Linked DNA regions of Rhodobacter capsulatus SB 1003. The protein of the gene in region 2 interacts with the protein of the main gene of each other region in a pairwise test. Links are inferred from orthologs where the notes say so. Each region holds a gene or a part of one and is shown on either strand. Other genes may lie near its edges.

Region 1 (5,642 bases), 570 kb from region 2 along the record:
AACGCACCTGCCCCACCTGTGGCGGGCAGGGTCAGGTGGTGAAAAACCCCTGCCGCGTCTGTCATGGTTCGGGCCGGATCGAGAAGGAACGGACGCTGTCGGTGAACATCCCCGCGGGGGTGGAGACCGGCACCCGGATCCGTCTGGCGGGCGAGGGCGAGGCCGGGATGCGCGGCGGGCCTTCGGGCGACCTTTATATCTTCATCGAGGTCCGCGAACATGCGATCTTCCAGCGCGACGGGGTGAACCTGTTCTGCCGGGTGCCGGTCAGCATGGTCTCGGCGGCCCTTGGTGGCGAGGTCGAGGTGCCGACGATCGATGGCGGCCGGTCCAAGGTCAAGGTGCCGGTGGGCAGCCAATCCGGTCGGCAGATGCGTCTGCGCGGCAAGGGCATGCCTGCCCTGCGCGGTGGCGGCATCGGCGACATGGTGATCGAACTGGCCGTCGAAACCCCGGTGAACCTGACCGCGCGGCAAAAGGAGCTGCTGGATGAATTCCAGCGCATCCAGGCCGAGAACAACCCGGAAGGGGCGTCTTTCTTCCAGAAGGTGAAAAGCTTCTGGGACGGGATGAAGGGCTGAGTGCCTGAAAACGAAGAAGGGGGCGCCTGCGGGCGCCCTTTTGCGTCTTTGAGCCAAGAAGAAACGTTAACCATTTATTTACCGTGACGGCGCAAGCTGGGGGGATGAAGCCCCGAACCTCCAGCTTTGCCGAAGGGCCGACGCTTTTCGGAGATCTTGACGAGGCGCAGCCGGTTGCCGTCTCTTCCGACCGGCTGCCCTCTTACATCACCGATCACCGCAAGCGGTTGCGGGAACGCTTCCTCACGGGCGGCGCCGAGGCCATGCCCGATTACGAGCTTCTGGAACTGATCCTGTTTCGCGCCCTGCCGCGGCAGGATGTGAAGCCCCTGGCGCGGCGGCTGCTCGATGTCTTCGGCAGTTTCGGCCATGTGCTGGCGGCGCCCCCCGCGCGGCTGACCGAGGTGACCGGTGTGGGCGAGGCCGTGGTGCAGGAATTGAAGATCGTCGAAGCGGCGGCGCAACGGCTGGCCCGGTCACGCGTCTTGCAACGGCCGGTGCTGTCCTCGTGGCAGGCTTTGCTGGATTATTGCCACACCGCGATGGCGCATCGGCCGACCGAGCAATTCCGGGTGCTGTTTCTGGACCGCAAGAACCTGCTGATTGCCGACGAGGAACAGGCCCGCGGCACGGTCGACCATGTGCCCGTCTATCCGCGCGAGGTGGTGAAACGGGCGCTGGAGCTGGATGCCTCGGCGCTGATTCTGGTGCACAACCACCCCTCGGGCGATCCGACGCCGTCGCAGGCCGACATCGCGATGACAGACCAGATCCGCCATGCCGCCGAGGCCTTGGGGCTTGTGCTGCATGACCATCTGGTGATCGGCAAGGGCCGGGAACTCAGCTTTCGCGCCGAAGGGCTGCTTTAATTCGCCGCCACGGCCAGCGGGAAGCCGGGCAGCGGCATCATCACCGCGCCCTCGCCATCGCCGCAATCGGGCATGGCCAGCGACAGCGGCACCTGCTCGGTGCGGGTGCCAACCGGGCGCAGGACAGCGCCCTGCAGATCCTTGCCGCAGCTTTCCGGCGTCACCGGCGCCTCCAGCACCAGACTCAGGTCCGCCATCGCGGCCGGGGCGGAATAGATCTGCACCGCCTGCGCGGCGCCGGGCTGGCCGAAGCTGGTGATCCAGCCGCCAAGGCGCGTTTCGGCATCGCGCGGCGCCGCCGCCGAGACATCACCGATCGAGCCGGGCGCGGCGCCATATTCATAGCCATGCAGCTCTGCCCCGCTTGCGGGCGGCAGGATCACCGCAATGCGGTTGACCGTCGGCAGCGTCGGCACGGCAAGCGTCACCGTCGCCGTGGCCGTGGCCCCCGGCAGGCCGAGCTGGAACAGCGCCTGTTCCGCAAAGGCCGGAACCAGACCGCTCCAGCCGCCGTCCTCCGAAAGCCGGACCGGCAGGCGCAGCCCCGCGTGGCGGATCTCGGCCAGCGCGCCGGGGTGGCAGGGCGCAAGGACGGTCAGCCGGACCGAGGCGCCGGGGGCAAGCGCGGCCTGCAGCTGTGGCGCGGCACAGGCGCCCGGCGCGGTTTCGATGTCCTGCGGCAGCGGGCCAAGGGCGGCTTCGGCGGCCGGGCGGCGCATCACCGGCACCGTCAGCCGCGGCAGGGACAGCGCGGGCGCCGCCAGATGTCCGCGGGCACCCGGCATCACCGCCGCCGTCACCGGCTGCGAGGGGTCAGCGCGCGGGCCCTCGGGCGCAGCCGTCTGCATGACATGCCCGGTGGCCGCCGCCAGAACGAAGGTGGTGCAGACCATGGCAATCTTGTGAATCGGTCTCATGCCCGGATCCTCCTGCTTCTTGCCAAAAGGTTAACGCCAGATCTCGGCAAAGCTTGGGCCGGACTGCGGCAGAGTTTCCGAAACGGAAACCTTCGCCCGGCCGGAAATTTCCACAAAAACATATCCAGATCAACAGGATAATGAAAAACGGCGGCCCGGGTTCACCCCGGACCGGCGCCATATTTCAGCGCCTTTGTTTCAGGCCAGACGGCCGTGGCAGTGCTTGAACTTCTCGCCCGAGCCGCAGGGGCAGGGGTCATTGCGCGAGGGCTCGCCCCAGGTCGAAGGATCCGATTCGACAAATCCCGGCGCGGCGGCCAACGCCACAGGCGCCGCCGGTTGCGGTGCGGCGCCCGCGGCCGGATCGGCGGCGCCTTCGGCCGCGGCAAGGGCGGCGGCCTGCTGGCGCAGCATCTCGGCGCGTTCCTCGTCGCTCATCGGACGGATCTGGCCCAGCCGTTTCGTCACCTCGTAGCGCAGACTGTCGAGCATGCTTTCGAACAGCTGGAACGACTCGGTCTTGTATTCCGACAGCGGATCACGCTGCGCATAGCCGCGGAAGCCCACGACCGAGCGCAGATGTTCGAGCGTCACCAGATGCTCGCGCCATTTCGTGTCGATCGTCTGCAGCAGGATCTGCTTTTCGATCACCCGCATCGTCTCGGCGCCGAAGGCCTCGGTCTTTTGCGCCATCACCGCATCCAGCGCCGCCGTCACCCGTTCGCGCAGAACGTCCTGGTCGACGCCCTCTTCGGCGGCCCAGTCCGCCAGCGGCAGATCAACCCCGGCATGATCGATGAACGCTGCCCGCATCCCCTCGATATCCCATTGATCGACATAGCTTTTCGGCGGCGCGAATTCGTCGATCAGATCGTCGATCACCTGCTGGCGCATGTCGGCGACGATCTCGGAAATCTCGTCGGTTTCCATGATCTCGCGGCGCTGGCCAAAGACCGCCTTGCGCTGGTCGTTCATCACGTCGTCGAATTTCAGCAGCTGCTTGCGCCAGTCGAAGTTGCGGCCCTCGACCTTGGCCTGGGCGCGTTCCAGCGACTTGTTCACCCAAGGGTGCACGATCGCCTCGCCTTCCTTCATGCCCAGTTTCGAGAGCACGCCTTCCAGCCGGTCCGAGCCGAAGATGCGCATCAGATCGTCTTCGAGCGACAGGAAGAACAAGGACCGCCCCGGGTCGCCCTGACGGCCCGAGCGGCCGCGCAGCTGGTTGTCGATCCGGCGGCTTTCGTGGCGTTCGGTGGCCAGAACGAACAGGCCCCCGGCCTCGATCACCTTCTGCTTTTCCTCGGCATGTTCCGCCTCGATCCGGGCGCGGATCTCTTCGGGGGCGGCGTCGGGATTGGCGGCGATCTGTTCTTGCACCTTCATCTCGACGTTGCCGCCCAGCTGAATGTCGGTGCCGCGACCGGCCATGTTCGTCGCGATGGTGATCGCGCCCAGACGCCCGGCATCGGCGACGATCTGCGCCTCCTGTTCGTGCTGACGCGCGTTCAGCACGTTATGCGGCAGCCCCTCGGCCTTGAGCATCTCCGAGAGCATCTCGGATTTCTCGATCGAGGTGGTGCCGACCAGCGTCGGCTGGCCGATCGCATGCGCGGTCTTGATCGCCTCGATCACCGCGGCGTATTTTTCCTTGGCGGTGCGATAGACGCGGTCGTGCTCGTCCTTGCGCGCCACCGGCCGGTTCGTCGGCACTTCGACGACGCCAAGGTGATAGATGTCGCCGAATTCCTCGGCCTCGGTCACCGCGGTCCCGGTCATCCCCGCCAGTTTCTCGTAAAGCCGGAAGTAGTTCTGGAAGGTCACCGAGGCCAGCGTGACGTTCTCGGGCTGGATCGTCACCCGTTCCTTCGCCTCGATCGCCTGATGCAGACCGTCCGACAGGCGGCGGCCCTTCATCATCCGGCCGGTGAATTCGTCGATCAGCACGATCTCGTCATCGGCGACGACATAGTTCTGATCCTTGAAGAACAGCTTGTGCGCCCGAAGCGCCTGGCCGATGTGGTGCACGATCGTCGTGCTTTCCGGGTCGTAAAGCGACTGGCCCTCGGGCAGAAGGCCGTCGGCCTGCAGCTTCTGTTCCAGAAACTCGTTGCCCTCTTCGGTGAAGGTGGCGTTGCGCTGTTTCTCGTCGAGCTTGTAATGCTCTTCGGTCAGGAACGGGATATAGGCATCGAGCGTGCGATACATGTCGGACCGGTCCTGCGACGGGCCGGAGATGATCAGGGGCGTCCGCGCCTCGTCGATCAGGATGCTGTCCACCTCGTCGACGATGGCGAAGAAGTGATCGCGCTGATACATTTCCGCGACCGAGGCCTTCATGTTGTCGCGCAGATAATCGAAGCCCAGCTCGTTGTTCGTCGCATAGGTGATGTCGGCCGCATAGGCGGCGCGTTTCTCATCATCGGGCTGGAACGGATAGACGACGCCGCAGGTCAGCCCCAGATGGCGATAGACCTTGCCCATCCATTCCGAGTCGCGTTTGGCCAGATAATCGTTCACCGTGACGATATGCACGCCCTTGCCCGCCAGCGCGTTCAGATAGGCCGGGAAGGTGGCGACAAGGGTCTTGCCCTCGCCCGTCTTCATCTCGGAAATATTGCCCTGATGCAGGAAGATCCCGCCCATCAGCTGGGTGTCGAAGGCGCGCAGGCCAAGCGCCCGGCGGGCGGCTTCGCGGCAGTTGGCAAAGGCTTCGGGCAGCAGCGCATCCAGGCTTTCGCCCGCCTGCGCGCGGGCCTGCAGCTCGCGGGTTTTCGCCACGATCTCGGCATCGGAGAGCTTTTCGAAGGCCGGTTCCAGCGCGTTGATCTTCGCCACCAGCGGACGCGTCCGCTTGACCTTGCGGTCGTTGGGCGTGCCGAAGAGCTTTCTTCCAATGTAACCGAGGCCCAGCATTTTTTCTCCGCGGGTTCGTCTGACCAAATCGTGTGAAATGCGGTCTTGTCGCACCCGCCGCGCACCCGTAGAACGGCAAGCGGATAAGGGCGAAACGGCCTTCACAGGACCCTTGGCGATGTAAGGGGCTGCCGTCCGAGTGTCAACGCCGCGGGGTGCCGCGGCCCTGCGGGAGAGGCTTTGATGCCGATTTTCACACGCGTTCTGGGGTCTGTCGCCGTGATGGCGCTTCTGGCCGGTCCGGCGCTGGCCGAGGAGGCCGCGAAAGGGGGCAAGACCCCCGGTCCGGAAACCGTCGTCGCCACGGTCGACGGCACCGAGATCACGCTGGGCATGATGGTGTCCGTCCGCAACAGCCTGCC
Region 2 (16,029 bases):
CTTTGCGCCGAAAGCGTCGCCCCGAAAGCGCCCCTCTCCGGCGAAGGCCGGATGGGGGTCACCTCGGGCGGCGATTTCGAAAGCGGCGTGAAGCTGACCTTCACAATGGGCAGCGGCGGCGGCGATCCCGGCGCGGCCTATGACCGCTGCGTCCGCGCCCGCGCGGGGCAGGGGCCCAGCCGCCCCTATTACACCGTGCCGCGGGGGAGGGGATGATGGAGCTTCTGTGCTTTCGCGATGTCCCCGTGATGCCGGTCACCCGCATGCGCGAACATGTGCCGCTGGGCGGTCCGGTCTGGCCCGAGTTCGAGCGTCAGACCGCGGCCCGGTTCTGCTATTCCGGCCGTCCCGCCGACAGCGCGCCGCCCCTGCGCAAGCCGGTGCGGCAGTTCCGCCGCCCGGCGCTTTGGGGCGGCTATCTCAGCCATGAATTCGGCCATCTGGTGGCCGAACACATCACCCGGCTTCTGCCTGCGGTCAGCCAGCGCGACACGGATGTGGTGCTGTTCACCCTGCCCACCGGCACCCCGCCCGAGGCGCTGGCGCCCTGGGTGCATCAGGTGTTCGACTGGCTGACGATGCCCGCGCGCCGCGCCCGTTTCGTCACCGAACCCAGCCTTGCGCCGGAATTGCGCGTCTGCGCCCAGGGCGAGATGCTGGGCGGCACCGCCCCCGATCCGGCCTATCTTGACCTGCTCGACGCGCTGCCCGCCCGCCACGGGCTCGGGTCGCGGCCGCGCCTGCCGCTGATCTATGTCAGCCGTGCCGGGCTGGTGACCACGGGCCGCGGCGGCCATCTGGGCGAGTCCTATCTGGCCGGGCTGCTGGCGCAGCTGGGCGTGACGGTGATCGACCCCGGAACCCTGCCGATCCGGGCGCAGATGCAGGTCTATGCCCGGGCCGAGGCGCTGGTCTTTGCCGAGGGCTCGGCGCTGCATGGCCGCCAGCTGCTGGGCCGTCTCGATCAGGACATCCACGTCCTGCGCCGTCGCACCGGGCCGGATGCCTGGACGGCGGTGCTGACGCCGCGCTGCCGCAGCCTGCGCAGCCATGATGTCGTCGCGGCGCATCTGACCGTCTCGGGCCGGTTCCGCGGCCCCGAACACACGACCCCGCGCGAATTGCGCCATCTTTACGCGACCTTCTACGATCTGCCCGCGCTTTTCGCCGCCTTCGCCGATCTGGGCGTGCCGCTCGCCCGGCACTGGAACCACGACGCCTGGCGCGCGGCCGTGCTGGACGATGCCCTGCGCTGGCTTTTGGCCCAGGCCGCCCCGGTCACCCAGGCGCTGCCCAATCTCATCCGCCTCATCGAGCAGATTTCCACCCCCGATGAGCTTCTCGACTTGGCCGAGCCGCCCCCGGCCCGGTCCGCTTCGCACTGAAAGGACGCCCAATGGTTCAGTTCACGCTTCCGAAAAACTCCAAGATCCGCGTCGGCAAGACCTGGCCGCGGCCCGAGGGTGCCAAGAACACGCGCAAGTTCAAGATCTACCGCTGGGACCCGGACACCGGCGAAAACCCGCGGGTGGACACCTATTTCCTCGACATGGACCGCTGCGGGCCGATGGTTCTGGACGCGCTTCTGAAGATCAAGAACGAGATCGACCCGACGCTGACCTTCCGCCGCTCCTGCCGCGAGGGGATCTGTGGGTCTTGTGCGATGAACATCGACGGCATCAACACGCTGGCCTGCATCTATGGCCTCGACGAGATCAAGGGCGACGTGCGCATCTATCCGCTGCCGCATATGCCGGTGGTCAAGGATCTGGTGCCGGACCTGACGCTCTTTTACGCGCAGCATGCCTCGATCATGCCCTTCCTGCAGACGACGACGAACAAGCCGGAAAAAGAATGGCTGCAGTCGATCGAGGATCGCAAGAAGCTGGACGGTCTTTATGAATGCGTGATGTGCGCGTCGTGCTCGACCTCGTGTCCGAGCTACTGGTGGAACTCGGACCGCTACCTTGGCCCGGCGGCGCTGCTGCATGCCTATCGCTGGATCATCGACAGCCGGGATGAGGCCACGGCCGAGCGTCTGGATGCGCTGGAAGACCCGTTCAAGCTTTATCGCTGCCACACGATCATGAACTGCGCCAAGACCTGCCCCAAGGGGCTGAACCCGGCCAAGGCGATCGCCGAGATCAAGCGGCTGATGGTCAGCCGGCACGTCTGATCCGGCTTTGCTTCGACACTAGGCCCCGGCACTGCCGGGGCCTTTTTGCTGCGTTGCGGAAATTGCATATCGCAGTTGCAGCATTTTCGCTGTCGGCCGCGGCGGGCATGGGATAGTTTGTCGCAGGGGAGACCACGCACCCACAGGAGCAAGCCATGTCGAAAATCGTCACCTTCCGGAAGAAATCCGAGCAGGAAAAAGCCGCCGAAGCGCTGAGGATTCTGGCCGAGGCTTACGCCTATTACACGCCCGCCCGCGGCAAGGCGGATTTGATCGAGGAAACCGAACTCGACCAGATGTTCGAATATTACGCGGCCTGAGCCCGATTTGTCGCGAAAGCGCCCCTGCCCGTCGGCGGGGGCTTTTCTTTTGCGCCAAAGCCGGGCGAGACTGGCGCAAAGGAGACCGCGCCCCGTGAAACCGACCCATCCCGACCATGCCCCGCCCGCCGATGCCGCCGCCCGCCGCGCGATCAAGCCGGTGATCTGCTACCCGGTCGAGACCCTGCCACGCCCCGATCTGGCCGCGCTGCGCGCCGCCCGCGCGGGCTGGACGAAGATCGACGAGGTGATCGTCCCGGCGCGCGAGGCGAAATTCTTTGAAGTGCCCGCGGGCTGCTTCTTCCGCATCGTCTCGATCGACGGTCCGCAGGTCGGTGACCTCAACCTCTGGTCGCTAAAGGATCTGAACGAGCGCTTCTATTCCGGCAAGACCCGCGCGCTGCATGGCACGCATCTGTCGACCGGCGATCAGCTCTGGTCCTCGATCCCGTACTTGCGGCCGATGGCGACGATCACCGAGGACACGCTGGACTGGTATGGCATCGACGAACATGGCGGCTCGGTGCATGACGTGATCGGCACCCGCTGCGATCCCTATACGCATCACCTGCTCTCGGGCGGCGAGACTTACCACCATTGCTGCCATTCGAACCTGACCCGCGCGCTGGCCGAGGAAACCGGGCTGATGAAACATGCCTGCGAATTCCATGTCCATGACGTGCTGAATGTCTTCATGTGCACCGGCTTCACCCGCGACACCGGCCAGTATTTCATGAAGGCGTCGCCGGTGCGGCCGGGCGATTATCTGGAATTCTTCGCCGAGATCGATCTGGGCGGCGCGCTCTCGGCCTGCCCGGGCGGCGATTGTTCCTCGGAACATTCCTCGGATGCGGCGGCCTGTTACCCGCTCAAGATCGAGATCTATCGGCCGCAGGACCGGCCCGAGGGCTGGGTCTCGCCCGCGCAAAACGGCTATGACCGGACCCACGGCTGCGATCTGGACTGAGCCGGGCAGGGGGGCGCTGCCCCCCTTACTCCGCTTGCGGCCCCTGCAGCTCGGTTTCCAGAAAGCGCTCGAACGCATCCAGATCCAGCGGCTCGAAGGCGCCGAAGCTCTGGATCCAGACGATCGCGCCTTCCATCGCCGCGGGCTCGAGCTTGCACCATTTCACCCGGCCGCGCTTTTCCTGGCTGATCAGCCCGGCTTCGGCGAGGATCGTCAGATGTTTCGAAATCGCGGCAAGCGACATCTGAAACGGCGCGGCGACATCGGTCACCGCCATGTCGTCTTCCAGCAGCATGGTCAGGATCGCCCGCCGCGTCGGGTCGGCGAGCGCGGCAAAGACGGCATCAAGGCGGGCGGCGGCGGAAAGGTCCATGCGCCACCTTTGCGCATCCTGCGGCAAAACGTCAACCGATCGGTTGAATATGACTTTGGCCCGGCGCATGCGAAAACCCCCCGCCCGACCCGCGGCTGATTGCGCAAACGAAAATGAAAACAAGGACTTGCGCGTTCGGAAAGACTCTGTCAACGGCGTTGACTCATCGGGCTTGCGTCGTTACACACGGCCTCAACCTGCGGGGAGCATCCATGTCGGAGGAAGTTGGCGGAGAACCTGATCCCGAGCGTCTGGCGGCGCTTGAGAAACGGCTTTCGCAACTGAAGAAGACCGAGGAGGCGCCCAAACGCGCAGCGGATGGCGATCTGCGCATGGCCGACATGGCCTGGCGGATGGTCATCGAACTGGTTTCGGGGCTGGGGATCGGCTTCGGCATCGGATACGGGCTGGATGCCGTCTTTGGCACGCAGCCCTTCCTGATGCTGATCTTCGTCTTCCTCGGTCTCGCGGCGGGGGTGAAGGTGATGCTTCGCTCGGCCGCGGACTTGACAAAGGCACAGGCAGCTGCGGCCGCAGCTGGCAAAGAGGGGAAATAGTCGTGGCAGAAGAAGCTGGCACCGGCCTTGTGTTCCACCCGATGGAACCGTTCAAGATTCACTCGATGTTCGACGGCGAGGCGATCCGTTGGTTCGAGTTCTTCGTGCCGACGAACTCGACCCTGTGGATGGCGATCGGCGTTCTGATGATCGCGCTGCTGATGGTCGTGGGCACCTTGCGCCGCGCCATCGTGCCGGGCCGCATCCAGTCGCTCGCCGAGCTGACCTACGGCTTCATCCACAAGATGGTCGAGGATGTCGCGGGCAAGGACGGGCTGGTCTACTTCCCCTATATCTTCACGCTGTTCCTGTTCATCCTGTTCTCGAACTTCCTTGGCCTGATCCCGATGGCCTTCACCCCCACCTCGCATATCGCGGTGACCGGCGTGATGGCGATGGGCGTGTTCATCGGCGTCACCGCGCTGGGCTTCATGAAGCACGGCAGCCACTTCCTGAACCTGTTCTGGGTCTCGGCCGCGCCGCTGCCGCTGCGCCCGATCCTGGCCGTGATCGAGGTGATCTCCTACTTCGTGCGTCCGGTGAGCCACTCCATCCGGCTTGCGGGCAACATGATGGCCGGCCACGCGGTGATGGAAGTCTTTGCCGCCTTCGCGCCGCTGATCCTGTTCTCCTTCGTCGGCGTGATCGTGACCCCGCTCTCGGTGCTGGCGATCGTCGCGATGTATGCGCTCGAAATCCTCGTGGCCTTCGTGCAGGCCTATGTCTTCACCATCCTGACCTGCGTCTATCTGAAAGACGCGCTGCATCCGGGCCACTGAGGCCCGGACCGCAGACAGGTCCCCGTCACAACCTCAATTCAGCCAATTCCAACCTCAAGGAGTGTCCATCATGGAAGGCGATATCGTTCAAATGGGTGCCTACATCGGTGCTGGTCTTGCGTGCACCGGCATGGGCGGCGCCGCCGTCGGTGTGGGCCACGTCGTCGGCAACTTCATCTCGGGCGCGCTGCGCAACCCCTCGGCGGCCGCTTCGCAAACCGCCACCATGTTCATCGGTATCGCGTTCGCCGAAGCGCTGGGGATCTTCTCGTTCCTCGTCGCGCTTCTGCTGATGTTCGCCGTCTGATCCCTGCTGAGCAACCTTGCGGTCGGGTGGGTGTTCGCACCCACCCGGTAACTGAAGGGTCCAGGGGGACGACATGGCAAACGAAACAAACGCGGTCGAGGCCGCTGCTGCTGTCGCCGGACACGCTGCCGAGGCTGCGGAAAAGGGCGGGATGCCGCAGCTCGACTTCTCGACCTTCCCGAACCAGATCTTCTGGCTGCTGTTGGCTCTGGGCGCCATCTACTGGCTGCTCAAGAACATCGCCATTCCGCGCATCGCGGCGATTCTGGCCGATCGTGCCGGGACCATCTCGGGCGATCTTGCGGCGGCGGAACAGTACAAGCTGAAGGCCAAGGACGCGGAAGCGGCCTATGCCAAGGCGCTGGCCGATGCCCGCGCGCAGGCGCAAAAGATCATCGCCGAGACCCGTGCGGTGATTCAAAAGGACCTCGATGCCGCCACGGCGAAAGCCGATGCGGATATCGCGGCCCGCGTCGCGCAATCCGAGGTGAAGATCGCCGAGATCCGCGCCGGGGCGCTGGAGGCGGTGCAGATCGTCGCCACCGACACGGCCACGGCCATCGTCACGGCGCTGGGCGGCAAGGCCGACATGGGCGCGCTGAACGCGGCCGTGGGGCAGCGGGTGAAGGGGTAAGGCGATGAAGAAACTGACGTTCCTGCTTGTTGCTCTGGCGGCGAACCCGGCTTTCGCATCCGAAGGCCCGTTCGTCTCGCTGCGCAACGCGCATTTCGTGATCCTCGTCGCGTTCCTGATCTTTGTCGGCGTGCTGATCAAGTTCAAGGTTCCCTCGATGTTGCTGGGCATGCTCGACAAGCGTGCCGAGGGCATCAAGGCGGATCTGGACGAGGCCAAGGCGCTGCGCGACGAAGCGCAGAAGATCCTGGCGAGCTACGAGCGCAAGGCGCGCGAAGTGCAGGGTCAGGCCGACGAGATCGTCGCCGCGGCCAAGCGCGATGCGCAACTGGCGGCCGAGCAGGCCAAGGCCGACCTGAAGGAGGCCATCGCGCGCCGCCTGAAGGGCGCCGAAGACCGGATCGCCTCGGCGGAAGCCGCTGCGCTGAAGGACGTCAAGGATCGGGCCGTGCAGGTGGCGGTTGCCGCCGCGGCCGAGGTTCTGGCGAACCAGATGTCGGCCTCCGACAAGTCGGGCATGATCGACGCGGCCATCACGGAAGTGGAAACCCGGCTGAACTGAGCCGCGTTCCAGACCAGATCGAAAACCCGGCCTTGCGGCCGGGTTTTTGCTTTTGGCCGTGTTGCAACGGGGCAGGGCAAAAGAAAACGCGCGCCCGAAGGCGCGCGTTTCGCATTGAACGGGGCAGATTGCTCAGACCGCGCGGATCGCGGTCACGGTCGCTTTCGGCGTTCCCGCATTGGCGTCGATGAAATTCAGCACCAGCGGCCGGATGTTGTTGCGCCAGGACGAGCCCGCGAAGATGCCGTAATGGCCCGCGCCCGGCTCCAGATGCTGCGCCTTCTTGTCCTCGGGCAGGCCGGTGCACAGCCGCAGCGCCGCCACGCATTGTCCGGGGGCGGAAATGTCGTCATTCGCGCCCTCGACCGTCTTCACCGCGACGCGGGTGATCTTGCCGATGTCGACGCGCTTGCCCTCGACCTCGAAGCGGTTCTGCGCGATTTCCAGCCCCTTGAAGATCCGTTCCACCGTGGACAGATAGAATTCCGCGGTCATGTCCATCACCGCCAGATATTCATCGTAGAAGATGTTGTGATGGTCGTGTTCCGAGCCTTCGCCCTTCGATTCCATCAGGATCTTGTCGGAAAAGGCCTTGGTGTGCTTGTCCATGTTCATCGAGATGAACGAGGCCAGCTGCATCAGCCCCGGATAGACCAGCCGCCCGGCGCCCTTGTATTTGAAGCCGACGCGCTGGATCACCATGTGTTCGAGCTGCCCCATGGTGACGCGGCGGCCGAAATCGGTCACCTCGGTCGCGGCGGCATCGGGGTCGATCGGCCCGCCGATCAGCGTCAGCGTGCGCGGCTGCGCCTCGGGTTCTTCCTCGGCCAGATAGGCGGTGGCGGCCAGCGTCAGCGGCGCGGGCTGACAGACCGCGATCACGTTGATGTCGGGGCCAAGCAGGCGCATGAATTCGACGAGGTAAAGCGTGTAATCCTCGATGTCGAACTTGCCCGCGCTGACCGGAATGTCCCGCGCATTGTGCCAATCCGTCACGTAAACATCGGCATCGGGCAGAAGACTGGCGACGGTGGAGCGCAGAAGCGTCGCGTAATGGCCCGACATCGGCGCAACCAGAAGGATGCGTCGCGGCATCGGCGCCCGGCCCTGAACCTTGAAGTGGATGAGCGCGCCGAAGGGCTTGTCGATCAGCGTCTCGATCTCGATCAGGTGGTCCTTGCCATCGGCGGCGGGGATCGAGCGGATGCCCCAGTCGGGCTTGATCACCATGCGCGCGAAGCTGCGTTCGGTCACCCGGCCCCAGGCCGACATCAGCTTGAACATCGGATGGGGCGTCAGCCCCCAGACCGGATAGGAGGCCATGGCACGGGCCGAGGCGCCCATCCATTCATTGGTGTTCCTGATGGTTTCCATCAGGTCGTAGCTCATCATGCCCTTCATCGGCACTCCCCAAGAAACCGCACAATCGTCGCTTGTTCCCGTGCAAGCGGACGTTATGTTTCAGGATAAAGGATAGGGAGGAAATTTCGTTATGACAACGCCTGAAAAGGTCGAATCTGCTGCATCGCAGCAAATGCGGGACAATCTGGCGCGGATTGAGACACTTACACAACGCATGGTTGAAGCCTTTGCGCAAAAGCGCGCGCCCAATCCTGCGCTGGAGGGGCCGGGGCTGGATCTTTACGTCGCCTCTTCGAGCGCGCTTTTGCGCGAGATGACGGCGAATCCGGCGAAGATCTTCGAGGCGCAGGTCAGCTATTGGGCGCAGGCGATGACGCATTACATCGACGCCACCCATGCCTTTGCTCAGGGCACCTTCAAGCCGCCCGCCGATCCGGGGCCGAAGGACCGCCGCTTTTCCAACCCGCTGTGGGACAGCCATCCCTATTTCAACTTCATCAAGCAGCAATATCTGATCGCCTCGAGCTCGATCGAGGAAGCGCTGTCGAAGATCGAGGGGCTGGACCCGGTCGATCGCCGCCGGCTGGAGATGTTTTCCAAGCAGATCATCGACATGATGGCGCCGACGAATTTTCTGGCGACGAACCCGGATGCGCTGGAAAAGGCGGTGGCGACCGAGGGCGAAAGCCTGGTGCGGGGGCTGGAAAACCTCGTGCGCGACATCGAGGCGAACCGCGGCGATCTGGTGATCACGCTTTCGGACAAGAACGCCTTCAGCGTCGGGCACAACATCGGCACGGCGAAAGGCCAGGTGGTCTGGCGCAACCGGCTGATGGAGATCATCCAGTACGAGCCCACCACCCCCGAGGTGCACAAGACCCCGCTGATCATCTTTCCGCCCTGGATCAACAAGTTCTACATCCTGGATCTGAAACCGCAAAACAGCCTGATCCGCTGGATCGTCGATCAGGGCTTCACGCTGTTCGTCGTCAGCTGGAAGAACCCGGACCGGTCCTATGCCGATGTGGGGATGGAGGATTACGTCCGCGACGGCTATCTGGCCGCGATCGAGGAGGTGAAGGCGATCACCGGCGAGAAACAGGTGAATGCGGTCGGCTATTGCATCGCGGGCACGACGCTGAGCCTGGTCCTGTCGCTCTTGGAAAAGCGCAAGGACAAGTCGATCAAATCGGCGACCTTTTTCACCACGCTGACCGACTTTTCCGATCAGGGCGAATTCACCCCCTTCCTGCAGGATGATTTCGTCGACGGGATCGAGCGGCAGGTGCGGCTGGATGGCGTTCTGTCGAGCTATTACATGACGCGGACCTTTTCCTATCTGCGGGCGAATGACCTGATCTATCAGCCCGCGATCCGCAGCTACATGATGGGCGAATCGCCGCCCGCCTTCGACTTGCTTTACTGGAACGGCGACAGCACCAACCTGCCGGGCAAGATGGCGATGGAATATCTGCGCGGGCTCTGTCAGGCCGATGCCTTCACCACCGAGGGCTTCGAGCTGATGGGCGAGCGGCTGCATGTCTCGGGGGTCAAGGTGCCGCTCTGCGCCATCGCCTGCGAGACCGACCATATCGCGCCCTGGATCGTCAGCTTCAACGGCGTGGCGCAGATGGGATCGACCGACAAGACCTTCATCCTGACGGAATCGGGCCATATCGCCGGGATCGTGAACCCGCCGAGCAAGGACAAATACGGCCATTACACCTCTGCGGCGCCGATTGCCGATCATCAGGTCTGGAAGGCGCAGGCCACCTACACGAAGGGCAGCTGGTGGCCGCGCTGGGGGGAATGGCTGGCCGGGCATTCGGGCAAGAAGATCCCCGCGCGGGCCCCGGGCGACGCGACGCATCCGCCGCTGGCCCCGGCCCCCGGCACCTATGTCTCGGAGGTTGTGGTGCTTTAGCTCCGGCGCGGCGGAGAGGGGGCTTCGGCCCCCTTTTTCAAGCCGATTCTCCATGACGCAGATCAACCTGAACGCGAATTATGCGCTGCGACGCAGAAAATTTCCCTTGCAATGCTGCACTGCAGCATTTATATCTGAGTCAAGCGAACGGGCCCCGCCGCCTCGATGGGCCCTCTGACCGGAGCGACTGAAATGGCCAAGACCCAGGATTTCACCAAGATGATGCAGGACATGATGGCCTCGGTGCCGATGGACATGTCGAAGATGCAGGATGCGTTCAAGGCGCAGACCGTGCTGACCGAAAAGATGGCCAAGGTCGCCATCGACGCGGCGGAAAAATCGACCGACATCTCGGCGAAATGGGCCAAGGACTCGCTGGCGAAAGTCGGCGCGCTGACCGCGTCGAAAGCCGAACCGGCCGATTACGCCAAGGTCATGAGCGACTTCGCCTCGGCCTCGGTCGAGATGGCGACCGAAAACCTCGCCGCCTTTGCCGAAGTGGCGAAGAAGGTGCAGATGGACACGGTCGAGCTGATGCTGGCCGCGGGCAAGGAAATGACCGAGGAAACCACCGCCGCCGTCAAGAAGGCGACCGAGGAAGTCACCGCCGCGGCGAAAAAGACCGTCGCCGCGAAGTGAACCGGATCGGCCCGGTTTCCTCCTCCCTGCCGGGTTGACCATGGGCGCACTTCGGTGCGCCCTTTTCTTTTGTTGCTTTTGCCGCGGCGCAGCCTAAACATTGCTGCAGCGCCAAAAAACCACGGGAGGAGAGACCATGGCCGAAGAGGCGAAGCCCTTGCTGATCAAGCGCTATGCGAGCCGGCGGCTTTATAACACCGAGACGAGCGATTATGTCACGCTCGAGGATATCGCCTCCTTCATCCGGCAGGGGCGCGAGGTGCAGATCGTCGACCTGAAATCGGGCGACGACCTGACGCGGCAATATCTGCTGCAGATCATCGCCGAACATGAAAGCCGGGGCGAAAACGTGCTGCCGGTGGATGTGCTGACCGATCTGGTGCGCAGCTACACGACGCAGGCGCAATCGGTGGTGCCGCAATTCCTGGCCGCGAGCTTCGAGATGCTGCGCGAGGGCCAGTCGAAGATGATGGAGAATTTCGCCACCTTCCCGCCGGTGCCCGGCTTCGAGGCGCTGCAGCGCCAGCAGGAGGCCTTCCTGAAGACGTTGATGTCGGGCTGGGGCGCGGCGGTCGGCACCGCGCCCGAGGCGGGCGGCGAGGGCGCGGGCGGGCGCGAGGAGCTTGACGCGATCAAGAAGCAGCTTGCCGAATTGCAGTCGAAACTGTCGAAACTGTAAGCAGGCCGGGGGGCGCTGCCCCCCGGACCCCCCGCTCGGGGGCATGCCCCCGAGACCCCCGGCCCGAAGCTCTGGCCGTATTTCCTGAAACCGAGGGGGCCTTGGCCCGGGCGTGCCAAGGCAGGCTTCGGAGCGGCAGTCCGGCCCCGACAGGGAGCGATGATGACGGGCAAGGCAAAAGGGCGGGGCGAGAAGGTCAGCCTCTGGGCGGTCGAGATGCTGGTGGCGACGGCCGAAGAGGGGGCGATCACCGCGGCGGCGCGGCGGCTGGGGGTCTCGGCCTCGGCGGTCAGTCAGCAGATCGTGGCGCTGGAAGCCGCGCTGGGGGCGGAGCTGGTCGACCGCACGGCGCGGCCCTTCGGGCTGACGGCGGCGGGGCGGGCCTTTCTGCCCCATGCCGAGGCGATGCTGGACGAGCTGGCGCGGGGCCGGGCCGGGGTGGGCCTGGCCGATCCTGCGGGCTTGCGCAGTTTCCGGCTGGGCATGATCGAGGATTTCGAGGCCGAGGTGACGCCGCTTTTGCTGGCGGGGATGGGGGCGGAACTGACCGCCTGCCGGTTCCTGCTCGAGACCGGGCCGAGCCATCGTCTGGCGGCGCAGCTGGAGGCGCGGGCACTGGACATGGTGGTGGCGGCCGAGATCGAGGCGGCGCAGGAGGGGGTGGAGCGGCATCCGCTGCTCTCGGAACCGCTGATCGCGGTCTGGCCGGAGGGTCTGGTGGGGGCCGATCTGCCGCTTTTGCATTATTCGCGCCGCACGCTGATGGGGCAGCAGATCGCCGCCTATCTGGGCCGGATCGGCGAGAGCCCCGGGCATCGCTTCGAGATCGACAGCACCCCGGCGATCCTGGCGATGGTGGCGGCGGGGCAGGGCTGGTCGATCCTGACGCCGTCCGGGGTTTTGCATGGCAAGCGGGCGGGGGTGGCGCTGGCGCCGCTGCGGGGGCCGGGGATGAGCCGCCGCATCGTGCTGAGCGCGCGGGCGAGCACGATGGGGGATCTGCCCGGCGCGGTGGCGCAGCGGCTGCGCGGCCTTCTTGCCGAGCGGATCGTGGCGCCGGCTCTGGCCGAGGCGCCCTGGCTCGCGGCATCGCTGCGCGTCGAATGAGTGCGCCCGCCTGCGCGGTCGCCCCGAAAGGGGGGCTTTCCGCCCCCCTCTGCTCCTGCGGAGCATTCACCCCCCGAGGATATTTGCCGCAAGGTGAAAGGGGAGGGCTGCGGCGCGCTGTGCCACGGGGAAAGCCCGGCTCGGGCCCGGGGCAGGAGGGGGAACCCAGTGTTTCACCCTGGAGCCTCATCGCGTTCCCGCCTGGACTGTGCCCGAACCCGTCGCCAAGCCGGTCGAGACTGGCCTTTGCCTTTTACCTTGCGGCAAATATCCCGGGGGGTGAGCGGCGCACCCGCGAGGGGGGCAGCGCCCCCCTGTTGGGGCGCCCGCGACAGCGGGCGCAACCGTTTCAGACCAGACGGCTTTGCGCCAGCGCCGCTTTCACGAAACCGGCAAACAGCGGATGCGGCGCGAAGGGTTTCGACTTCAGCTCCGGGTGGAACTGCACGCCGATGAACCAGGGATGGTCCTTGTGCTCGACGATCTCGGGCAGACGGCCGTCCGGGCTCATCCCCGAGAACACCAGACCGCAGTTTTCCAGCGCTTCGCGATAAGTGATGTCGACCTCGTAGCGGTGGCGGTGGCGTTCCTCGATTTCGGTCTTGCCGTAAACCTCGGCCACTTTCGAGCCCGCCGTCAGCTGCGCCGAATAGGCGCCCAGACGCATCGTGCCGCCCTTGTCGTCGGTCAGCTTCCGCTCCACCCGGTGGTTGCCCTGCACCCATTCCTTGAGGTGGTAAACCACGGGCGTGAAACGCTTTTCGCCTGCCTCATGGTCGAATTCCTCGGAGCCCGCATTGGCCAGCCCCGCCATGTTCCGCGCGGCCTCAATGACCGCCATCTGCATGCCCAGACAGATGCCGAGATAGGGCACGCCCTTTTCGCGGGCGAATTGCGCGGCGCGGATCTTGCCCTCGGTGCCGCGTTCGCCAAAGCCGCCGGGCACCAGAATGGCGTGGAAAGGCTCCAGATGCGGCGCCGGGTCTTCGCGTTCGAAGATCTCGGCGTCGATCCATTCCGCCTTCACCCGCACCCGGTTCGCCATGCCGCCATGGGTCAACGCCTCGGCGATCGACTTGTAGGCGTCCTCGAGCTGCACATATTTGCCGACGATGGCAACGCGGACCTCGCCCTCGGCATGGGTCAGCCGGTCCATCACATCTTCCCAGCGGCTCATGTCGGGCCGCGGCGCGGGCGAGATGCCAAAGGCGTTCAAGACCGCCTGATCCAGCCCGGCGCGGTGATAGGCCAAGGGCGCCTCGTAGATCGAGCGCAGGTCATAGGCCGGGATCACGCTGTCGGGCCGCACGTTGCAGAAAAGCGCGATCTTCGCGCGTTCCTTGTCCGGGATCGGATGTTCCGAGCGGCACACCAGCACGTCGGGCTGCAACCCGATCGAGCGCAGCTCCTTGACCGAATGCTGCGTCGGCTTCGTCTTCAATTCGCCCGAGGCCGCCAGATAGGGCAGCAGCGTCAGGTGCATGAAGATGCACTGCCCGCGCGGGCGTTCCTGGGCGAATTGCCGGATCGCTTCGAAGAAGGGCAGGCCCTCGATGTCACCCACCGTGCCGCCGATCTCGCACAGCATGAAATCGACCTCGTCATCGCCCACGGCAATGAAGTCCTTGATTTCATTTGTGACGTGCGGGATCACCTGGATCGTCTTGCCCAGGTAGGCGCCGCGGCGCTCTTTCTCCAGCACGTTCGAATAGATCCGCCCGGACGACACCGAATCCGTCTTGCGGGCGCTGACGCCGGTGAAGCGTTCGTAATGGCCCAGATCAAGGTCGGTCTCGGCGCCGTCATCGGTGACGAAAACCTCGCCGTGTTCGAAGGGGCTCATCGTGCCCGGATCGACGTTCAGGTAAGGGTCGAGCTTGCGCAGCCGCACCGAAAAGCCGCGGGCCTGCAGAAGGGCGCCGAGGGCGGCCGAAGCCAAGCCCTTGCCCAGCGAGGAAACCACGCCCCCGGTGATGAAGACATAACGCGCCATGAGACCCCCGTGACAAGCAAAAGAAAGGCTTGTTCCGGTCGGGATCGACCGGAACCACGGGATTTGACTGATACACGATTCGCAGCCTGCCCGCAACCAGACCGCAAGACTTGGAGTAAACTAAGAGCCGAAGTCCCAGTTATAGTGGGCTCAGTTCGAGGCGGGCGCCTCCGGCGCCGGCGTTTCGGTCGCCGCGGGCGCTTCGGCCGGGGCCTCGGTGGCCGCGGGCGGCGTGACCGGCGGCACGACCGGCTCGTCGGTCGAGGGCGGCGGCGCCGAGATCAGCGGCGAGGTCCCGGTGCTGCCGGGCGCGGCGGGCGCCTCGGCCGGGGTGGTGTCGACGACCGAGGCCTCCTTGCCCGCGCGGGCCGAGAAAACCGTCAGCGTGATCGAGGTCGCCAGAAAGCCGATGGCAAAGATCCAGGTCAGCTTGGTCAGCGCATTCGCCGCCTGCCGCCCGGTCATCACGCCGCCACCGCCACCCCCGCCCATGCCAAGGCCGCCACCTTCCGAGCGCTGCAGCAGCACCACCCCGATCAGGAGGAGCGCCAGCACGAGGTGGACGACGAGGATGACGTTTTGGACGTTTTCCATGAGGGAGGCGCGCCTTTGTTCAATCGACGCGCCTATCTAGGCGCTTGGGCCACGGCGCGCAACCCGGTTTTCTGCCGCTGCCGGGCCGGGCGGCGTCCTTGCGGCGAAAAATCGGTTTCCCCCGGGCGTTCACCCCGCTATATGTCGCGCGGTTTCAGACCTGCGGAGAATGCGAATGGCCAACGTGGTGGTTGTCGGCGCCCAATGGGGCGACGAAGGCAAGGGCAAGATCGTCGACTGGCTCAGTGAACGGGCCGACGTCATCGCCCGCTTTCAGGGCGGCCACAATGCGGGCCACACGCTCGTCATCGGCGGCAAGGTCTACAAGCTGAACGCGCTGCCCTCGGGCGTCGTGCGCGGCGGCAAGCTTTCGGTGATCGGCAACGGCGTCGTGCTGGACCCCTGGCATCTGGTCAAGGAAGTGGCGGCGATCCGCGAACAGGGCGTCGAGATCAATCCCGACAATCTGATGATCGCGGAAAACACCCCCCTGATCATGCCGTTCCACGGCGAGCTGGACCGTGCGCGCGAAGCCCATGCCGCGGTGGCGAAGATCGGCACCACCGGCCGCGGCATCGGCCCCTGCTACGAAGACAAGGTCGGCCGTCGGGTCATCCGTGTCGCCGATCTGGCCGATGACGAGACGCTGCAGCTGCGCGTCGATCGCGCGCTTGTCCATCACAACGCGCTGCGCGCCGGGCTGGGCCTTGGCCCGATCGATCGTGACGCCGTGCTGGCCGATCTGCGCGCCATCGCCCCCGAGATCCTGCAATATGCGAAACCGGTCTGGAAGGTCCTGACCGAGCTGCGCAAGGCGGGCAAGCGGATCCTGTTCGAAGGCGCGCAGGGCTCTCTGCTCGACATCGACTTCGGCACCTATCCCTTTGTCACCTCCTCGAACGTGATCGCGGGGCAGGCGGCGACGGGCGTCGGCCTCGGGCCGAATGCGGTCGATTATTCGCTTGGCATCGTCAAGGCCTATACCACCCGGGTGGGCGAGGGCCCGTTCCCGACCGAGCTGAAAGACGACGACGGCGAGCGTCTGGGCACGCGCGG

What was found.
Region 1: the proteins of secG (region 2) and secA interact in binary tests that used the Escherichia coli proteins (3 or more experiments, as listed by UniProt). The link is inferred for Rhodobacter capsulatus SB 1003 from one-to-one orthologs.

Annotation. Positions count from the first base shown.
Region 1 is NC_014034.1:253,990-259,631, reverse strand. What follows is about bases 2,366-5,642. They hold secA (preprotein translocase subunit SecA), read right to left. Parts: upstream 5,281-5,642; coding sequence 2,566-5,280; downstream 2,366-2,565. Other genes in these bases: RCAP_RS01135 (peptidylprolyl isomerase), read left to right, coding at 5,464-5,642; RCAP_RS01145 (hypothetical protein), read right to left, coding at 2,366-2,367. Outside these bases: molecular chaperone DnaJ, read left to right, coding at 1-581; RadC family protein, read left to right, coding at 686-1,450; more of RCAP_RS01145, read right to left, coding at 1,447-2,365. UniProt on the Escherichia coli protein: Required for protein export, interacts with the SecYEG preprotein conducting channel.
Region 2 is NC_014034.1:806,364-822,392, forward strand. Bases 13,252-16,029 are described here. They hold secG (preprotein translocase subunit SecG), read right to left. Parts: upstream 14,974-16,029; coding sequence 14,530-14,973; downstream 13,252-14,529. Other genes in these bases: RCAP_RS03760 (CTP synthase), read right to left, coding at 13,252-14,379; RCAP_RS03770 (adenylosuccinate synthase), read left to right, coding at 15,149-16,029. In the rest of the region: RCAP_RS03685 (hypothetical protein), read left to right, coding at 1-216; RCAP_RS03690 (glycosyltransferase family 61 protein), read left to right, coding at 213-1,385; RCAP_RS03695 (succinate dehydrogenase iron-sulfur subunit), read left to right, coding at 1,397-2,176; RCAP_RS19505 (hypothetical protein), read left to right, coding at 2,332-2,496; RCAP_RS03700 (urea carboxylase-associated family protein), read left to right, coding at 2,591-3,463; RCAP_RS03705 (ArsR/SmtB family transcription factor), read right to left, coding at 3,489-3,836; RCAP_RS03710 (AtpZ/AtpI family protein), read left to right, coding at 4,049-4,393; RCAP_RS03715 (F0F1 ATP synthase subunit A), read left to right, coding at 4,396-5,172; RCAP_RS03720 (F0F1 ATP synthase subunit C), read left to right, coding at 5,243-5,479; RCAP_RS03725 (F0F1 ATP synthase subunit B'), read left to right, coding at 5,553-6,113; RCAP_RS03730 (F0F1 ATP synthase subunit B), read left to right, coding at 6,118-6,675; phaZ (polyhydroxyalkanoate depolymerase), read right to left, coding at 6,808-8,076; RCAP_RS03740 (class I poly(R)-hydroxyalkanoic acid synthase), read left to right, coding at 8,168-9,961; RCAP_RS03745 (phasin family protein), read left to right, coding at 10,154-10,600; polyhydroxyalkanoate synthesis repressor PhaR, read left to right, coding at 10,737-11,279; RCAP_RS03755 (LysR family transcriptional regulator), read left to right, coding at 11,439-12,386; and 2 more genes. UniProt on the Escherichia coli protein: Subunit of the protein translocation channel SecYEG. Overexpression of some hybrid proteins has been thought to jam the protein secretion apparatus resulting in cell death; while this may be true it also results in FtsH-mediated degradation of SecY.